One region of the Streptomyces sp. NPDC096046 genome, then DNA from elsewhere that is predicted to be linked to it. Evidence: riboswitches for the same ligand, from Rfam matches in the RefSeq annotation. Region 1 holds a riboswitch; the other holds the start of a gene.
The links. Region 1 has a riboswitch for glycine ahead of gcvP (aminomethyl-transferring glycine dehydrogenase). Riboswitches for the same ligand answer to the same signal wherever they lie in the genome.
Positions count from the first base shown of each region.

Region 2: linked by a shared signal. The riboswitch ahead of gcvT (glycine cleavage system aminomethyltransferase GcvT) and the one ahead of gcvP (aminomethyl-transferring glycine dehydrogenase) in region 1 are both predicted to bind glycine.

Region 1 covers NZ_JBEOSZ010000059.1:9,630-17,637, forward strand. Annotated here, with positions in the region: gene ABTX62_RS33405 (DNA polymerase IV) at 1-1,000, shown strand, start outside; gene ABTX62_RS33410 (PRC-barrel domain-containing protein) at 919-1,293, opposite strand; glycine riboswitch at 1,406-1,500, shown strand; gene gcvP (aminomethyl-transferring glycine dehydrogenase) at 1,676-4,561, shown strand; partial or broken gene ABTX62_RS38040 (TOBE domain-containing protein) at 4,626-5,076, opposite strand; gene ABTX62_RS33430 (TOBE domain-containing protein) at 5,286-5,681, opposite strand; gene ABTX62_RS33435 (DUF1707 SHOCT-like domain-containing protein) at 5,810-6,406, shown strand; partial or broken gene ABTX62_RS38045 (hypothetical protein) at 6,408-6,779, opposite strand; gene ABTX62_RS33445 (extracellular solute-binding protein) at 7,186-8,008, shown strand, end outside.
Region 2 covers NZ_JBEOSZ010000003.1:231,736-239,743, forward strand. Annotated here, with positions in the region: gene ABTX62_RS04875 (ABC transporter substrate-binding protein) at 1-405, opposite strand, end outside; gene ABTX62_RS04880 (ABC transporter permease) at 446-1,444, opposite strand; gene ABTX62_RS04885 (enhanced serine sensitivity protein SseB C-terminal domain-containing protein) at 1,831-2,631, opposite strand; gene ABTX62_RS04890 (enhanced serine sensitivity protein SseB) at 2,770-3,558, opposite strand; gene ABTX62_RS04895 (AAA family ATPase) at 3,902-4,570, opposite strand; glycine riboswitch at 4,794-4,893, shown strand; glycine riboswitch at 4,894-5,012, shown strand; gene gcvT (glycine cleavage system aminomethyltransferase GcvT) at 5,003-6,172, shown strand; gene gcvH (glycine cleavage system protein GcvH) at 6,274-6,651, shown strand; gene glyA (serine hydroxymethyltransferase) at 6,666-7,928, shown strand.

The sequences.
Region 1 (8,008 bases):
CGCCAAGATCGCCTCGGAGGAGGCCAAGCCGGACGGGCTGGTGGTGATCGAGCCGGGGTCCGAGCGGGCGATGCTCGCGCCGATGTCGGTGCGGACGCTGCCGGGGGTCGGGCCGGCTACGGGTGACCATCTGCGGCGGGCCGGGATCACCACCGTCGGAGAGATCGTCGAGGCGGGCGAGGACGAGCTGGTCCGGCTGCTGGGAAAGGCGCACGGGCACGGTCTGTACGCCATGGCGCTGGCGCGCGACGACCGGCCCGTCGTGGCGGAACGCGAGACGAAATCGGTGTCTGTCGAGGACACCTACGACGTGGACATCCACGACCGGACGCGCGTCGGGCTGGAGGTGCAGCGGCTGGCCGAGCGGTGCGTGCGGCGGCTGCGCGAGGCCCGGCTGTCCGGGCGGACCATCGTGCTGAAGGTGCGGCGCTACGACTTCTCGACGCTCACCCGGTCCGAGACGCTGCGCGGCCCGACGGACGATCCCGCGGTGATCCGGGAGGCGGCGGCCAGACTGCTGGAGTCGGTCGACACCACGGGCGGGGTGCGGCTGCTCGGAGTGGGGGTCAGCGGGCTCGCCGACTACACGCAGGAGGACCTGTTCGCGCAGGCAGCGGGGGAGCGGACGACCGCGCGGGGTCCGGTCGAGGAGCGCGTGGCCACGCCGGCCGAGGAGCAGCCGGCGCTCGCCGAGCGCAGCTGGCCTGCCGGGCACGACGTGCGGCACGCCGAGTTCGGGCACGGCTGGGTGCAGGGCAGCGGCCTGGGGCGGGTCACGGTGCGGTTCGAGACGCCCTCCTCGAAGCCGGGGCGCGTGCGGACCTTCCGGGTCGACGATCCGGATCTGGAGGCGGCGGATCCGTTGCCGTTGGTGTCACGGGAGCCGGACGGGGGAGGGGCGGCGTCCGGCGCGGGGGATCACGCCGTTTCGTCGGTGCCCGCCAGCTTGCCGAAGTCGTGGTCCGGGAGCGGGGGCGGGGCGGCGACGTCAAGACCGTAGTGGTGGTAGAGCTGCAGTTCCTGTTCCGGGGAGAGGTGGCGGCCCACGCCGAAATCGGGGGCGTCCTTGATCAGGGCGCGCTCGAAGGGGACGTGGAGGGCGCCGTCGATGAGCTCACTGGGCTCCAGGGGGACGAAGGCGTCCCTGCTGAACAGGCCGGTCCGTATGGCCGCCCACTCCGGCTCGCCGGTGGCGTCGTCGAGGTAGACCTCGTCGATCGTGCCGATCCTGGTCCCGTTGCGGTCGAACGCCTTGCGGCCGATCAGGTTGCGCGGATCGATATCGGTTCGCACGGGCCCTCCACTGGTCGCACCTCATCCGTAGGCACTACAAAACGGCACAAGCGGGGATGCGGCCACTCGAAGTTTCGTGCGTTGACCGCGCTGGTACGCTGGCAGCGGCTGTTGACCCCGTGCGGGAGAGTCCTCCAGAGGTCATGGAGGCGCCGAAGGAGCAAATCCTCCCCGGAATCTCTCAGGCTCACGTACCGCACGGACGAGGTCACTCTGGAAAGCAGGGCGGGTGTCGACGGCTTCCGCTCTCACCGACGGTGAAAACCGGAGGCCTTCGGGCGATCCGGTGAAGCTCTCAGGTTGAGATGACAGAGGGGGAGGCCGTTCGGGTACCCGTGCCGTGGTGCCCCTCGAAGGTCGTGTCGACCAGGAGGCCTCCGTAATGACCGCCCACCGCATTCCGCTCTCCGAGCTCGAAGAGGCAGTCCCCTTCGAGCAGCGCCACATCGGCCCCGACCACGAGGCCTGCGCCAAGATGCTCGCGCACGTCGGCTACGGCTCGCTGGACGAGCTCACCGCCGCCGCGGTCCCGGCCGTGATCGCGAGTGCCGAGGCACTGGACCTGCCGGGCGCCCGCAGCGAGGCCGAGGTGATCGCCGAGCTGCGCTCCCTCGCCGACCGCAACCAGGTCCTCGGCTCCATGATCGGCCTCGGCTACTACGGCACGTTCACCCCGCCGGTCATCCTGCGCAACGTCATGGAGAACCCGTCCTGGTACACGGCCTACACGCCGTACCAGCCGGAGATCTCGCAGGGCCGGCTCGAAGCGCTGCTCAATTTCCAGACGATGGTCGCGGACCTGACCGGGCTGCCGACCTCCGGTGCCTCGCTGCTCGACGAGGGCACCGCGGCCGCCGAGGCCATGGCGCTGTCACGGCGCCTGGGCAAGAACAAGAAGGGGCTGTTCCTGGTCGACGCGGACGCACTGCCGCAGACCATCGCGGTGATCCAGACCCGTGCGGAACCGACGGGCGTCGAGGTGGTCGTCGCCGACCTCAGCCACGGCATCCCCGCCGAGATCGCCGAGCGCGAGATCAACGGCGTGCTGATCCAGTACCCGGGCGCCTCCGGCGCCGTGCGCGACATCAAGCCGGTCATCGACCGGGCGCACGAGCTCGGCGCGCTCGTCACCGTCGCCGCCGACCTGCTGGCGCTGACGCTGCTGAAGTCCCCCGGTGAGCTCGGAGCGGACATCGCGGTCGGGACGACGCAGCGCTTCGGGGTGCCCATGGGATTCGGCGGGCCACACGCCGGTTACATGGCCGTCCAGGACAAGATGGCGCGCAGCCTGCCCGGGCGGCTCGTCGGTGTGTCCGTGGACGCCGACGGCAACAAGGCGTACCGGCTGGCGCTGCAGACGCGTGAGCAGCACATCCGCCGTGAGAAGGCCACCAGCAACATCTGCACCGCTCAGGTGCTGCTCGCCGTCATGGCGGGCATGTACGCCGTCTACCACGGCCCGGAGGGCCTCAAGGGCATCGCGCGGCGCACCCACCGGTATGCCACGGTCCTCGCCGCCGGGCTGGCGAGCGGCGGTGTCGAGGTCGTGCACGGCTCCTACTTCGACACCCTGACGGTGCGCGCCGAGGGCCGGGCCGCCGAGGTCGTGGCCGCCGCCCGGGACCACGGGGTCAACCTGCGCCCCGTCGACGCCGACCACGTCTCGATCGCCTGTGACGAGACCACGACACGCGCCCAGGTGCGGGCGGTGTGGGCCGCCTTCGGTGTCGAGGGCGTCATCGAGGCGCTGGACGCGGCCACGGACGAAAGCCTCCCGGACGCCCTGCTGCGGACCGACGACTACCTGACGCACCCCGTCTTCCACCAGCACCGCTCCGAGACCGCCATGCTGCGCTACCTGCGCAGGCTCGCCGACCGGGACTACGCGCTGGACCGCGGCATGATCCCGCTGGGCTCCTGCACCATGAAGCTCAACGCGACCACGGAGATGGAGCCGGTCACCTGGCCCGAGTTCGGGCAGGTGCACCCCTTCGCGCCCGCCGAGCAGGCCGCGGGCTACCTCACCCTCATCCACGAGCTGGAGGACCGCCTCGCCGAGATCACCGGCTACGACAAGGTGTCCCTCCAGCCGAACGCCGGGTCGCAGGGCGAGCTGGCCGGCCTGCTCGCCGTCCGCGGGTACCACCGGGCCAGCGGGGACGAGCAGCGCACCGTGTGCCTGATCCCGTCGTCCGCGCACGGCACCAACGCCGCCAGCGCGGTGATGGCGGGCATGAAGGTCGTCGTCGTGAAGACCGCCGAGGACGGCGAGATCGACGTCGAGGACCTGCGGGCGAAGATCGAGCAGTACCGCGACGAGCTGTCCGTGCTGATGATCACCTACCCGTCCACCCACGGTGTGTTCGAGGAGCACGTCGCCGACATCTGCGCGCAGGTCCACGAGGCGGGCGGGCAGGTCTACGTCGACGGGGCCAACCTCAACGCGCTCGTCGGGCTGGCCAAGCCCGGGCACTTCGGCGGCGACGTCTCGCACCTGAACCTGCACAAGACCTTCTGCATCCCGCACGGCGGCGGCGGTCCGGGTGTCGGCCCGGTCGCGGTGCGCGAGCACCTCGCCCCCTATCTGCCGAACCACCCGCTGCAGCCCGAGGCGGGCCCCGAGACGGGTGTCGGACCCGTCTCCGCGGCGCCGTGGGGCTCCGCGGGCATCCTGCCCATCTCGTGGGCGTACGTCCGGCTCATGGGCGGTGAAGGGCTGAAGCGGGCCACGCAGGTGGCCGTGCTCAGCGCCAACTACATCGCCAAACGGCTGGAGCCGCACTACCCGGTGCTCTACACCGGCCCCGACGGTCTCGTGGCCCACGAGTGCATCATCGACCTGCGGCCCCTGACCAAGGCGACCGGAGTGAGCGTCGACGACGTCGCCAAGCGGCTGATCGACTACGGCTTCCACGCGCCGACCATGTCCTTTCCGGTGGCCGGGACGCTGATGATCGAGCCGACCGAGTCGGAGGACCTGGCGGAGCTGGACCGCTTCTGCGAGGCCATGATCGCCATCCGCGCGGAGATCGAGAAGGTCGGCTCCGGCGAGTGGCCCGAGGACGACAACCCGCTGCGCGCCGCCCCGCACACCGCCGGCGCGCTCGCCGGGGCGTGGGAGCACGCCTACAGCCGCGAGGAGGCCGTCTTCCCGGCCGGGGTGTCGGCCGCCGACAAGTACTGGCCGCCGGTGCGCCGTATCGATCAGGCCTTCGGCGACCGGAACCTCGTCTGCTCCTGCCCGCCGCTGGACGCGTACGAGGACTGACCGGCCGACCGGTCACAGGGAGGGGCTTCGCGGTGCGGGGCCCCTCCGCCGTTCACCGGCGCGTTCACGCGGTGGCGAGTGACACCGCGGTCGCCTTGATCAGGACGACGACGGGGGCCCCGGGCGACAGCGCGAGGCCGTCCGCGGCGTCCCCGGTGATCACGGCGGTCAGCACGCCGTCCCCGGTGATCACGGCGGTCAGCTCGCCCCCCTCGGCCGTGACGCGGACGGACGTCATCGCGTCGCCGGCCGTGATGACCGTGGCCGTGTGGGGAGCTGGTTGCAGATCGGCAGGCCCTCCACGGGGGCCGCGGCCGGCGCCACCTTCGGCGGACGTCATCAGGGGCTCGCACGGCGGTGCCCGGGGCGAGACGGAGGCCCTCCGCGGCTGCACGGGTGATCGCCGCGCTGAGGTCCCGGCCGCGGGCGAGGCGGACCCTGACCGTCGCCATGGCCTTGCCGGGGCCGACGGCGGTGACGCTACCGGGGAGCTGGTTGCGGATGCTCAGGCTCATGGGTGCACGGCAAGTCCGAGGGCCCGCCGAGCCGGGGACGCTCGGGCCTGCGTCGGCACCGCTGACCCGTGGTCTTCTCCGCGGTCCTGCAAGAGGGGCGCCGGCCTCCGGGCCCGGCATGACTTTGCCCCCTGTCGAAAGCGCTGACCCTCGGGGGCGGCGTCGCCGGGCCCGACGGGTGCCGTCGGAGAGGCTGATGAGACCCCGGCTCAGACGCGGTCGATGTGGACGTTCGTCGACTTCACGCGGGCTGTCGCCTCCATGCCGACCTCCAGGCCCAGTTCCTCCACCGCCTCGCGGGTGAGCAGCGAGACGAGCCGGTGCGGACCGGCCTGGATCTCTACCTGGGCGGCGACGTCTCCGAGCTTGATAGCGGTGACGATGCCGGGGAAGGCGTTGCGGGCGGAGGTGTACGGGGTGTCCTCTTCGGCGGCGCCGGACCGGGCGAGTCCGACCGAGAAGGCGGCCAGGTCCCGCCCGTTGATGACGCGTCGCCCGGCCTCGTCGCGGTGGGTCGTGATGCGGCCCGCGTCCGCCCAGCGCCGGGCGGTGTCCGGGCTCACGCCGAGCAGCCGTGCTGCCTGGCCGATCGTGTAGGACTGCATGCCGGTCACGATAGGGGTGGAGGGAGGGCGGGGCGGATGCGGGGTTGGCCGATGGGTATAACGCGATATAGCGCTAGTGGCCTGTGGGTGGGCCGGGCGGCGTGCCCGGGGAGATCGGGGGTGGAGTGATGGCGGCCGAGATCGCGCGGACCGGTGGATCGCCCGAGGTGCGGGCGTCCCACGAGGACCGGGACCGGACCGTGGACGTACTGCGTGTCGCCGCGGGCGAGGGCCGGCTGACCCTGGAGGAGCTGGACGAGCGGCTGGAGGCCGCGCTGTCCGCCCGCACGGTGAGCGAACTCGTCGTGCTGACGGCGGATCTGCCCGCGCCGGCCGGCCGGGCACCCGTCGGGGAGGAGGACATCGTCCGGATCCGGCAGGAAGGGGCCTCGACCCGGCGGGGCGACGGCTGGACGGTGCCGCGGCGGCTGGAGATCCGTTCGGCGTGGGGTGACGTGACGCTCGACCTCACCGACGCGGTGATCACGCACGACACGCTGGACATCGACCTGGACCTGCGTGCCGGCGTCCTGAAGCTGCTGACCCGGCCGGGTGTCATGGTGGACACCGGCGGTCTGGTGATGCGGTGCTCCGAGATCAAGGCGCGCCGGCCGGCCGACGACGCCGTCCTGCTGCGCATACGGATCACGGGTGAGATCCGCTACGGCCAGGTCGTGGTGTGCCCGCCGCGCAGGGGCTTCGGCCGCAGGCGGGCGACCGCCTGACTCACCCCACGTGGACCCTCGGCCGCCGCTTCAGGTCCGGCTCCGCCCGGCTCAGGACCTCATGGGTCGCCGGCGCGACCCCGCCCTGGCCGAACAGCAAGCAGCGCAGGGGGTTGGCGAAGGGCCCGCCCTTGGTCCATCCGGGCTGGTGTCCGAGGGGTGAGAAGTAGGCGACACCGGTCAGGCACATCACCCGCCACCAGGGCCGACCCTGGTGCGGGGCTCCGCTTCGGCATGGGGCCCGGTGTGGCCGCCGCTCCTGCCCATGTCGGGCAGGCCCTCCACCGTCCAGGCACGCGGGTGGCCGGATGGAGTGGGCCCAAGGGCGGCTCGGTGAAGGGTGCTCGGTGGTGGCCGTCGACGTGCTCCCGATGCGCGGTTCAAGGATTTCCGGCCGTCACCGGACGGCCGGATCGGCGTAAGCGGAGCGTGATGCCGTGGTCCGTGGGTGAGAGGGCCGGGATCGTCAAGCTTCCGATGAGACTGCCCGCCGGGACCGGCGCACCTGCGGAAACGCGAGTTGAAGGACGGGGACGGCTCTGCCTCGCGGGAGGGCGACGCCGATCCGTCGGCCGACCGACGGCCACTCTGTGTGATGGCCGTCACCCGCGCCTCGTAACGTTCGTGCGGCGTTCCGAATGTTTCGTCCCCTCATCTGCTGCCTGTGTCAGTGAAAGATTCACCATGTACAAGGGGTTGCCACCGTTTGGCCGCTGTCTCTAGGGTGCGGCAACAGCGAAGCTTTCTGGATCTCATTCGAAACTTTCGAGGAGCGCATGATGGGCGACCCCGCACTGTCCCGCCGCGGCTTCCTGGCGGCCTCCGCCGCGGCCGGTCTGGGGACGACGGCACTGACCGCATGCGGCGGGGACTCGGACGGAGGGGCGTCGGGGACGACCACGATCGAGTGGTGGAACATCTCCACCACTCAGCCCTCCAAAGACGTCTGGGCCGCCCTCGCCCGGAAGTTCGAGGCACAGAACCCCAAGGTCAAGATAAAGATCGTCCAGATGGAGAACGACGGCTACAAGTCCAAGATGACGGCGCTGACCGCCTCCGGGAAGCTGCCCGACATCTTCCACACCTGGGGCGGCGGCGTGCTGAAGCAGCAGGTCGACGCCGGCCTCGTCGAGAACCTCACGGACCGCACCAAGCCATGGGCCGACGCCCTGCTGCCGGTCGCCAGGGAGCCGTACCTCATCGACGACCAGACCTACGGCATCCCGTTCGACATCGGCATGATCGGCTTCTGGTACAACAAGGCGCTCTTCAAGAAGGCAGGCATAACCGAGCCGCCGACCACCTGGAACGGCTTCCTCGACGCCGTACGCAAGCTCCAGGCCGCCGAGGTCACCCCGCTGGCACTGGCCGGCAAGGAGAAGTGGCCCGGCATGTACTACTGGGCCTACCTGGCGATGCGCACCGCCGGCGCCGAGGCGCTGCAGAAGGCCTACGACGCCAAGGACTTCACCGGTGCGCCCTTCGTGGAGGCGGGCGAGCACCTGAAGGAACTCGTCGGCCTCCAGCCGTTCCAGAAGGGATACCTGGGCGCCGCCTACTCCACCCCCACCGGCCAGGCCGCCACCGTCGGCAACGGCAAGG
Region 2 (8,008 bases), on a different contig from region 1:
GTCCTTGGACGTCACCGGGGTGCCGTCCTGGAACTTCACACCCGCACGCAGCTTGTACGTCCAGGTCTTGGCGTCCGGGCTGGACTTGCCGAGTCCCTCGGCGAGGTCCGGCACGACCTCCAGGCCTTCCTTGCCCGCGGCCGGCTTGAACGTGGTGAGCGTCCTGCCGTAGAGCCGGGAGAAGTTCTGGACCCAGCCGTAGTACGTGTTGCCGGGGTCGAGGGAGTCCGGCACGTCCGAGTGCTCGTACGTGACCGTTCCTCCCTTCTTGTCCGACGCGTTGACGATCGAGTTCAGCGCGGCGTCCTTCTTGCCGTTGCCTCCCCCGTCGTTGTCGTCGCCTCCGCCGCCGCACGCGGCAGCACCGAGCGACAGTGCCAGGACCGACGCAACGCCGGCGGTCACCCTTCTCGTCTTCACTGAGGAAGCCCCCTCATTCGATGGATCACTTGCTGCGAGGGTCGAGGGCGTCACGCAGCCCGTCACCCAGCAGGTTGAAGGCCAGGACGGTGATGAAGATCGCCAGTCCGGGCACGAACATGTACTGCGGATCAGCTGTGTAGAGATCCACAGCGTTGCTGAGCATGCCGCCCCAGGAGGCCTGCGGCGGAGCGATACCGACGCCGAGGAAGCTCAGCGCGGCCTCGAACAGGATGTTCGTCGGGATGATCAGCGTCGCGTAGACGAGGATCGGCGCGACGAGGTTCGGGAGCAGTTCCCGGAACAGGATGTACGGGCCGCGCGCCCCGAGGCTCGTGGAGGCCTCGATGAACTCCCGTTTGCGCAGGGTCATGGTCTGGGCCCGCACGATGCGGCCGATGTACGGCCAGCTGAAGAAGCCGATCACGAAGATCAGCACGCTGATGCGCAGGGACAGGCCCTCGATGCCGAAGAACCCGTCCTGCACCGAGGCCGAGATCGAGATGGCGAACAGCAGCAGGGGGAAGGCCAGGAACGTGTCCATGAGCCTGCTGATCACGCCGTCGATCCAGCCGCCGTAGTACCCGGCGATGACGCCGAGAACGGTGCCGATGCACACGGACAGCAGTGTGGCGCCGCCCGCGACCAGGAGGGAGACCCAGGAACCGTCGATGATGCGGGCCAGCATGTCCCGGCCGTACTGGGGGTCCACGCCGAGCGGGTGGTCCCAACTCATCCCGCCCCAGCCGCCCTTGGGGGCGAGCAGCGCGGGGTCGATCAGGTCCTGGTTGAACTTGTTGGGATCGAGGTCGAAGATCCACTGGATCGGCTTGGAGAACACCGCCATCAGCACGAGCAGGATGACGATGACACCTCCCGCCATCGCCACCTTGTCCCGCTTGAAGCGCATCCAGGCGATCTGGGTGAGCGAGCGCCCTTCGATCTGGCTCTTCTTGACCCCGGAGAGCACGGCCTCGGGCTGTGCTCCGGCTTCCGCCCCGGTGGTCTCGATCGGTGCGGTCACGGTGCGATTGACCCCTCTCGGGCCGGCGATCGCCGACCCCCTGGCTGCCGCTGTAGCGGTTTTGTTTGTCTCGTACACGAGACCGACCCGGCCCGTGTCCTGCCGGGAGTCTTCAACGCTTTGGCGATCTGTTGCCAGACTTGGCGATGAAAGGATGCGTAAACGTGATGCTGTCTGCGGGGTTCCGTTATCCGGACAGCGGGTAACGCGGGTCGGACGGGCTGAGATGGATGAATTTTAGGACATAGGCGCACACTTGACCCCTATCTACGCGCGGAGAGCCGCGTGATCGTCCCGTTTCGCGGAGCGGTACGGGAGGGGTTCGGAGGGCGACTTCGAGCCGGTCAGTACCGACTGAGGGGCGGTCAGTACCGGCTCACGGGCTGTCAGTACCGGCCTTGAGCCGGAGGATATCCGTAGCCCGACGCCGGCGCCTGGACGGGGGCCGTGGCGTGCGCCTCGCGGTCGTAGAAGGGGCGGGCCTTCGCCCGCAGCCACATCGCGACCGGGTCGTGCTCGTCGGACAGGGCGATGGTCGACACCGGCAGCCCGTCGGGTACGGCGCCGAGGGACTGCTGCATCATCGCGCGCACGGAGTCCACGGCCGGCGGCGAGGTGTCGTACACATCCAGTCCGATGGCGAGGTACGGCGCCCCGAGCGCGGGCTGCACCCAGGCGCGGCGCAGCGAGCGGACGGCCGGGGTGCGGTGGGCGTTCTGCGCGAGCAGGGCATAGAACTGGGGGATCTCGATGGCCGGTTCGGACAGGCGCAGGGGGCCGGCGGGCTGGCGGTCCAGGCCCGTGGCGATCCGGCGCAGGTCGAGCCAGGGGATGCCGACGCCCCCGCCGGGGGCGTGCGGGTTGAGCCAGAGTCCGTAGTGGTCGGGGTAGAGGGCGCGGGCGACGTCGATCCCGTCGACCACCTCGTACGAGCGGTTCCAGCCGCTGGCGGAGAGCTCCTGAGCGGAGGTCACGCAGGGGGCGTAGCCGTAGCCGTCGACGTCCATGTTCCCGTACTGGGCGTCCGGCGAGCCGGCCTGCCCGTGCCACAGGAGCATCCAGATCTGGCCGGTGTGCGGGGTCGCGAGCGCGCGCAGGAGTGCCTCATAGGCGTCGTAGCGCCCGGGCGTGACCTGGCGCAGCATGTGCTCGACCTGTCCGGCCGCGGCCGTGCCGCTCGCGCTCACCTTTACCGCCCCTTCGTACAACGCCTCGACGGTGCCCTAGCTTAAGCCCGCACGCCGACTCCGAACCTGGTGCCGCCGTGCGGGTGCGGGCCGCATGTGGTTCTCGCGCGGTTCCCCGCGCCCCTTCGGTGTGTTGCCCTACCGCTGGTAGAAGGGCCGGACCCGCTCCCTCATCCAGGTGGCCACCGGGTCCTCCGTCACGTCCAGGAGCACCAGGTTGACCGGCCAGGGGGCCGGGACGGCGGTGACGGCCCGGGTGAGGGCCTCCAGCGGGAGCGCGCGCAAGTCTCCTTCCCGCTGGGAGAGTTCGACGCCCACGAACATCACGGGCTCGGCGGTCTCGATGGCGGCGAGACAGCGGCGGGCCGTGACGACGACGCCGGTGGCCTCGAACTCGGCGGACGCCGTGGCCAGGAAATCCACCGGGTCGTCCTGCCAGTCGGGCTCGAAGAGACGGACCCGGCCGCCGCTCGCGGGGCCGTCCAGCGGGGTCCGGCCGGCCCGGCACAACTCCGCCACGGCGGGCGGCGGGAGCGGGATGCCCACCACACCGCCCGGGTTGACGACCATCCCCGCGTGCGGGGGCAGGCCACGGGCGAACTCCACGGCGGGGGCGATGGTGTACGCCATGTGGGAGCCGACGACCTGGCGGAACTGCTCCTCGGAGCTGAACACCGGCACGAACGCCTGGCCGTCGATCTCGATGCCGGGCAGGTCGAGAGGACCGCTGTGCGGGCCGCCGCCGCTGGGCAGCGGGACCCAGACGAAGCTCCGGCCGAGCACCTCGACGATCCGCCCGCCGGCGGCCGGACCGGCGCCGAGGGAGGCCGAGAGCACCTCCTCCAGTTCGTTGCCGGGCCAACCGCTGTGCGGGTGGGTCTGCGTCTGCGCCGGAAAGTCCGCGGAGAATTCCGCCGGGAAGTCCATCTGCCTACCGCCTGCCTGGAACCACTGCTGTGGCTCAAAAGGCTAACGGCTCGGGCGCGCGGCGCGGTCGGGTGTGAAGCGGGTGAGGGGAGGCTGGGGGCCGTCGGCGGATGGCACCCGTAAGGGGCCGGGAGCCGCCGACGTACGACATACGCCCGAAACCCCATGGCCACGGCCGGGGCCGCCGACGGCGATACCGACACACCCGGTGCCCCGCGGCCGGTGCCGCCCGCGGGGCACCCACACGCCCGAGACCCCACAGCCGTGGCCGGGGCCACCGACGGGTGGCACCCGTGCACCCCGTCGCCCCCGGTCCACCGGCCCGGCTCCCGCCCCCGGCCCGTCAGCCGGTGAAGCCGATGCTGCGGAGGGTGTCGGCCGCGGCCCGGTCGGCGAGGACGGCCGAGCCGCAGCCGGCGGGGAGGTCGCCGCGCTCCGCCGCGCGCAGCAGGCGGGTGCTCGCCGCGCGGTGCCGCAGGAACGCATAGCGCGAGACGCCGCGGCCTCGGTCGCGCTGGCCGGCCAGCGCCTGTTCGGGGGTGACGTCGAGCAGCAGCAGGTGGAGCGTGCCGCCCCGGCGGCGGGCCTCGCGGGCCAGCCAGCGGCGGACCCAGGCCTGGGTGCCGCAGTCGTGCACGACGAGGCCCTCGCCCGTGCGCAGGGCGCGCCGCAGCCCGGCGTAGTGGGCGAGGCGGACGAGCGGGCGGTAGAGCGCGTACGGCAGGGCGCGCGGCATGCGGCGCTCCCAGCGGTCGCGGGTGTCCTGGGAGTCGATCCGCCGGTCCGGCACGGTGCGCCGCATCAGTGTGGACTTGCCGCTGCCGGGCAGACCCGTGACCACGACGAGGTCGCGGGGTCCGAACAGCAGCGCGCGCGGGCCGCGCCCGGCACGGTCACGCAGATCGCGGACGACCGGCGCCGGCACCGGGGCGCGGACCGCCCGGGCCGGAGCGGCGGCCGGCTGCTCGGGCAGCGCGATGCCCGTCGTCGCGTACGCGGTGGTCCTGTTCACCGTGATCGTCCTCCCCTGGGGCCAGGTACGGAGTCCCAATCCCCGCCGAGTGTAAAGAGAAGGTAATGCGGCAGGCCTCTCATTTACGTCCTCGTCCTGCAACAGGGCTGCTACAGGTCGCGGAGTCCGGCGGGCGGGACTCGTGCACTCCCTGTGAAAGGTCCCCCTGCCGCACCGGAAGGATGCGTGCAATGATGTGCGCGCCAACTGCATACCGGCCGTTTGAATCCGCGCGGGAGAGTCCCCAGCACCGCAAGAGCTGGGGCGCCGAAGGAGCAAGTCCCTCCCTTGAATCTCTCAGGCCCCGTTACCGCGCGGGCGAGGCACATCTGAAAAGCGGGCCCTCCCCTGTCCCGGCAGGGCGTGGCCCCACCCAAGGTGCAAGCCATGGACCAGCGCGGTCATGGCGAACCTCTCAGGTTCCGATGACAGATGGGGAGGACCGACCTCGCCCGTGATTGCCCTGGGAGACGACCGACTGTGAGCAGTACAGGAGAACTCCGTCACACCGCGCTCGATGCCCTGCATCGCTCGCTCGGCGCGACGATGACCGACTTCGCCGGCTGGGACATGCCCCTGCGCTACGGCTCCGAGCGCGACGAGCACACCGCCGTGCGGACGAAGGCCGGACTGTTCGACCTCTCCCACATGGGTGAGATCACCGTCACCGGCCCGCAGGCCGCCGCCCTCCTCGACTTCGCCCTGGTGGGCAACATCGGCGGAGTGAAGCCGGGCCGCGCCCGGTACACCATGATCTGCCGGGACGACGGCGGCATCCTGGACGACCTCATCGTCTACCGGCTGGGCGAGAGCGAGTACATGGTCGTCGCCAACGCCTCCAACGCCCAGGTCGTCCTGGACGCGCTGACCGAGCGCGCCGCCGCTTTCGACGCCGAGGTGCGCGACGACCGGGACGCCTACGCGCTGATCGCCGTGCAGGGCCCTGAGTCCCCCGGCATCCTCAAGTCGCTCACGGACGCCGATCTGGACGGCTTGAAGTACTACGCCGGTCTGCCCGGCACGGTCGCGGGCGTGCCGGCCCTGATCGCCCGCACCGGTTACACCGGCGAGGACGGCTTCGAGCTGTTCGTGAAGCCGGAGCACGCGGTCGAGCTGTGGCAGGCCCTGGCCCAGGCCGGCGAGGGCGTCGGCCTGGTCCCGTGCGGGCTGTCCTGCCGTGACACGCTGCGCCTGGAAGCGGGCATGCCGCTGTACGGGCACGAGCTGTCGACGTCCCTGACCCCCTTCGACGCCGGGCTCGGCCGGGTGGTGAAGTTCGAGAAGGAGGGCGACTTCGTGGGACGCGAGGCCCTGCGCGAGGCCGCCGCCCGGGCCGAGCAGAACCCCCCGCGTGTCCTGGTCGGCCTCGTCGCCGAGGGCCGGCGGGTCCCGCGCGCCGGGTACACGGTCGTCGCCGGCGGCGAGGTGATCGGCGAGGTCACCTCCGGTGCCCCCTCCCCCACCCTCGGCAAGCCGATCGCGATGGCCTATGTCGATCCCGCGCACGCCGCGCCCGGCACGACCGGCGTGGGCGTGGACATCCGGGGCAGTCACGAGCCGTACGAGGTCGTGGCGCTGCCGTTCTACAAGCGCCAGAAGTAGACACTGGCCGAAGGGCCGCGGCAGCGACCCGTGCCCGTCGTCCCAGCTCACCCGTAGTCCCCCTTTCACAGCACTCCCGCGCGTACAGGAGAATCCAGGCCATGAGCAACCCCCAAGAGCTGCGCTACAGCAAGGAGCACGAGTGGCTGTCGGCCGCCGCCGACGGCGTCTCGACGGTCGGCATCACGGAGCACGCGGCCAACGCGCTCGGCGATGTCGTGTTCGTCCAGCTTCCCGAGGTCGGTGACTCCGTGTCCGCCGGCGAGACCTGCGGCGAGCTGGAGTCGACCAAGTCGGTGTCCGACCTGTACTCCCCGGTCTCCGGTGAGGTCACCGAGGTCAACGAGGACGTCGTGAACGACCCGTCGCTGGTGAACTCGGCCCCCTTCGAGGGCGGCTGGCTGTTCAAGGTGCGCGTCACGGACGAGCCGGGCGACCTGCTCTCCGCCGACGAGTACACCGCGTTCTCCGCCGGCTGAGGAGTCGTAGCCCCATGTCCGTCCTGAACACACCCCTGCATGAGCTCGACCCGGCCGTCGCCGCGGCGGTCGACGCCGAGCTGCACCGCCAGCAGTCCACGCTCGAGATGATCGCCTCGGAGAACTTCGCTCCGGTCGCGGTCATGGAGGCGCAGGGCTCGGTCCTCACCAACAAGTACGCCGAGGGCTACCCGGGCCGTCGCTACTACGGCGGCTGCGAGCACGTCGACGTGGTCGAACAGATCGCGATCGACCGCGTCAAGGAGCTGTTCGGCGCCGAGCACGCCAACGTGCAGCCGCACTCCGGCGCCCAGGCCAACGCGGCGGCGATGTTCGCGCTGCTCAAGCCGGGCGACACCATCATGGGCCTGAACCTCGCCCACGGTGGGCACCTGACCCACGGCATGAAGATCAACTTCTCCGGCAAGCTCTACGACGTCGTCGCCTACCACGTGGGCGAGGACGGCCGGGTCGACATGGGCGAGGTCGAACGGCTGGCCAAGGAGGCCAAGCCGAAGCTGATCGTGGCCGGCTGGTCGGCGTACCCGAGGCAGCTGGACTTCGCCGCGTTCCGCCGGATCGCGGACGAGGTCGGCGCGTACCTCATGGTCGACATGGCCCACTTCGCCGGGCTGGTCGCGGCCGGGCTGCACCCCAACCCGGTGCCGCACGCCCATGTGGTCACCACCACGACCCACAAGACCCTCGGTGGCCCGCGCGGCGGTGTGATCCTCTCCACGGCCGAACTGGCCAAGAAGATCAACTCCGCCGTCTTCCCCGGTCAGCAGGGCGGTCCGCTGGAGCATGTGATCGCCGCCAAGGCCGTCGCCTTCAAGGTCGCCGCCTCCGAGGACTTCACGGAGCGCCAGCGCCGTACGCTGGAGGGTGCCCGCATCCTGGCCGAGCGTCTGGTGAAGGACGACGTCCGGGCCGTGGGTGTGGACGTCCTGTCCGGCGGCACGGACGTGCACCTGGTCCTGGTCGACCTGCGCCACTCGGAGCTGGACGGCCGGCAGGCCGAGGACCGCCTCCACGAGGTGGGCATCACCGTCAACCGGAACGCGATCCCGAACGACCCGCGTCCGCCGATGGTGACGTCCGGTCTGCGGATCGGCACGCCGGCCCTGGCCACCCGCGGATTCCGGACCGAGGACTTCGCGGAGGTCGCGGACGTCATCGCCGAGGCGCTGAAGCCGTCCTACGACGCGGAGGCCCTCAAGGCCAGGGTGAAGGCCCTGGCCGACAAGCACCCGCTGTACCCGGGTCTGAACGCGTAACAAGCGGCTCGCAACGGCCGCGAAGAAACCTTTCGGGCGCCGCGCCGGCCACAAGCGGGCGCGGCACCCACCCCTCTGCA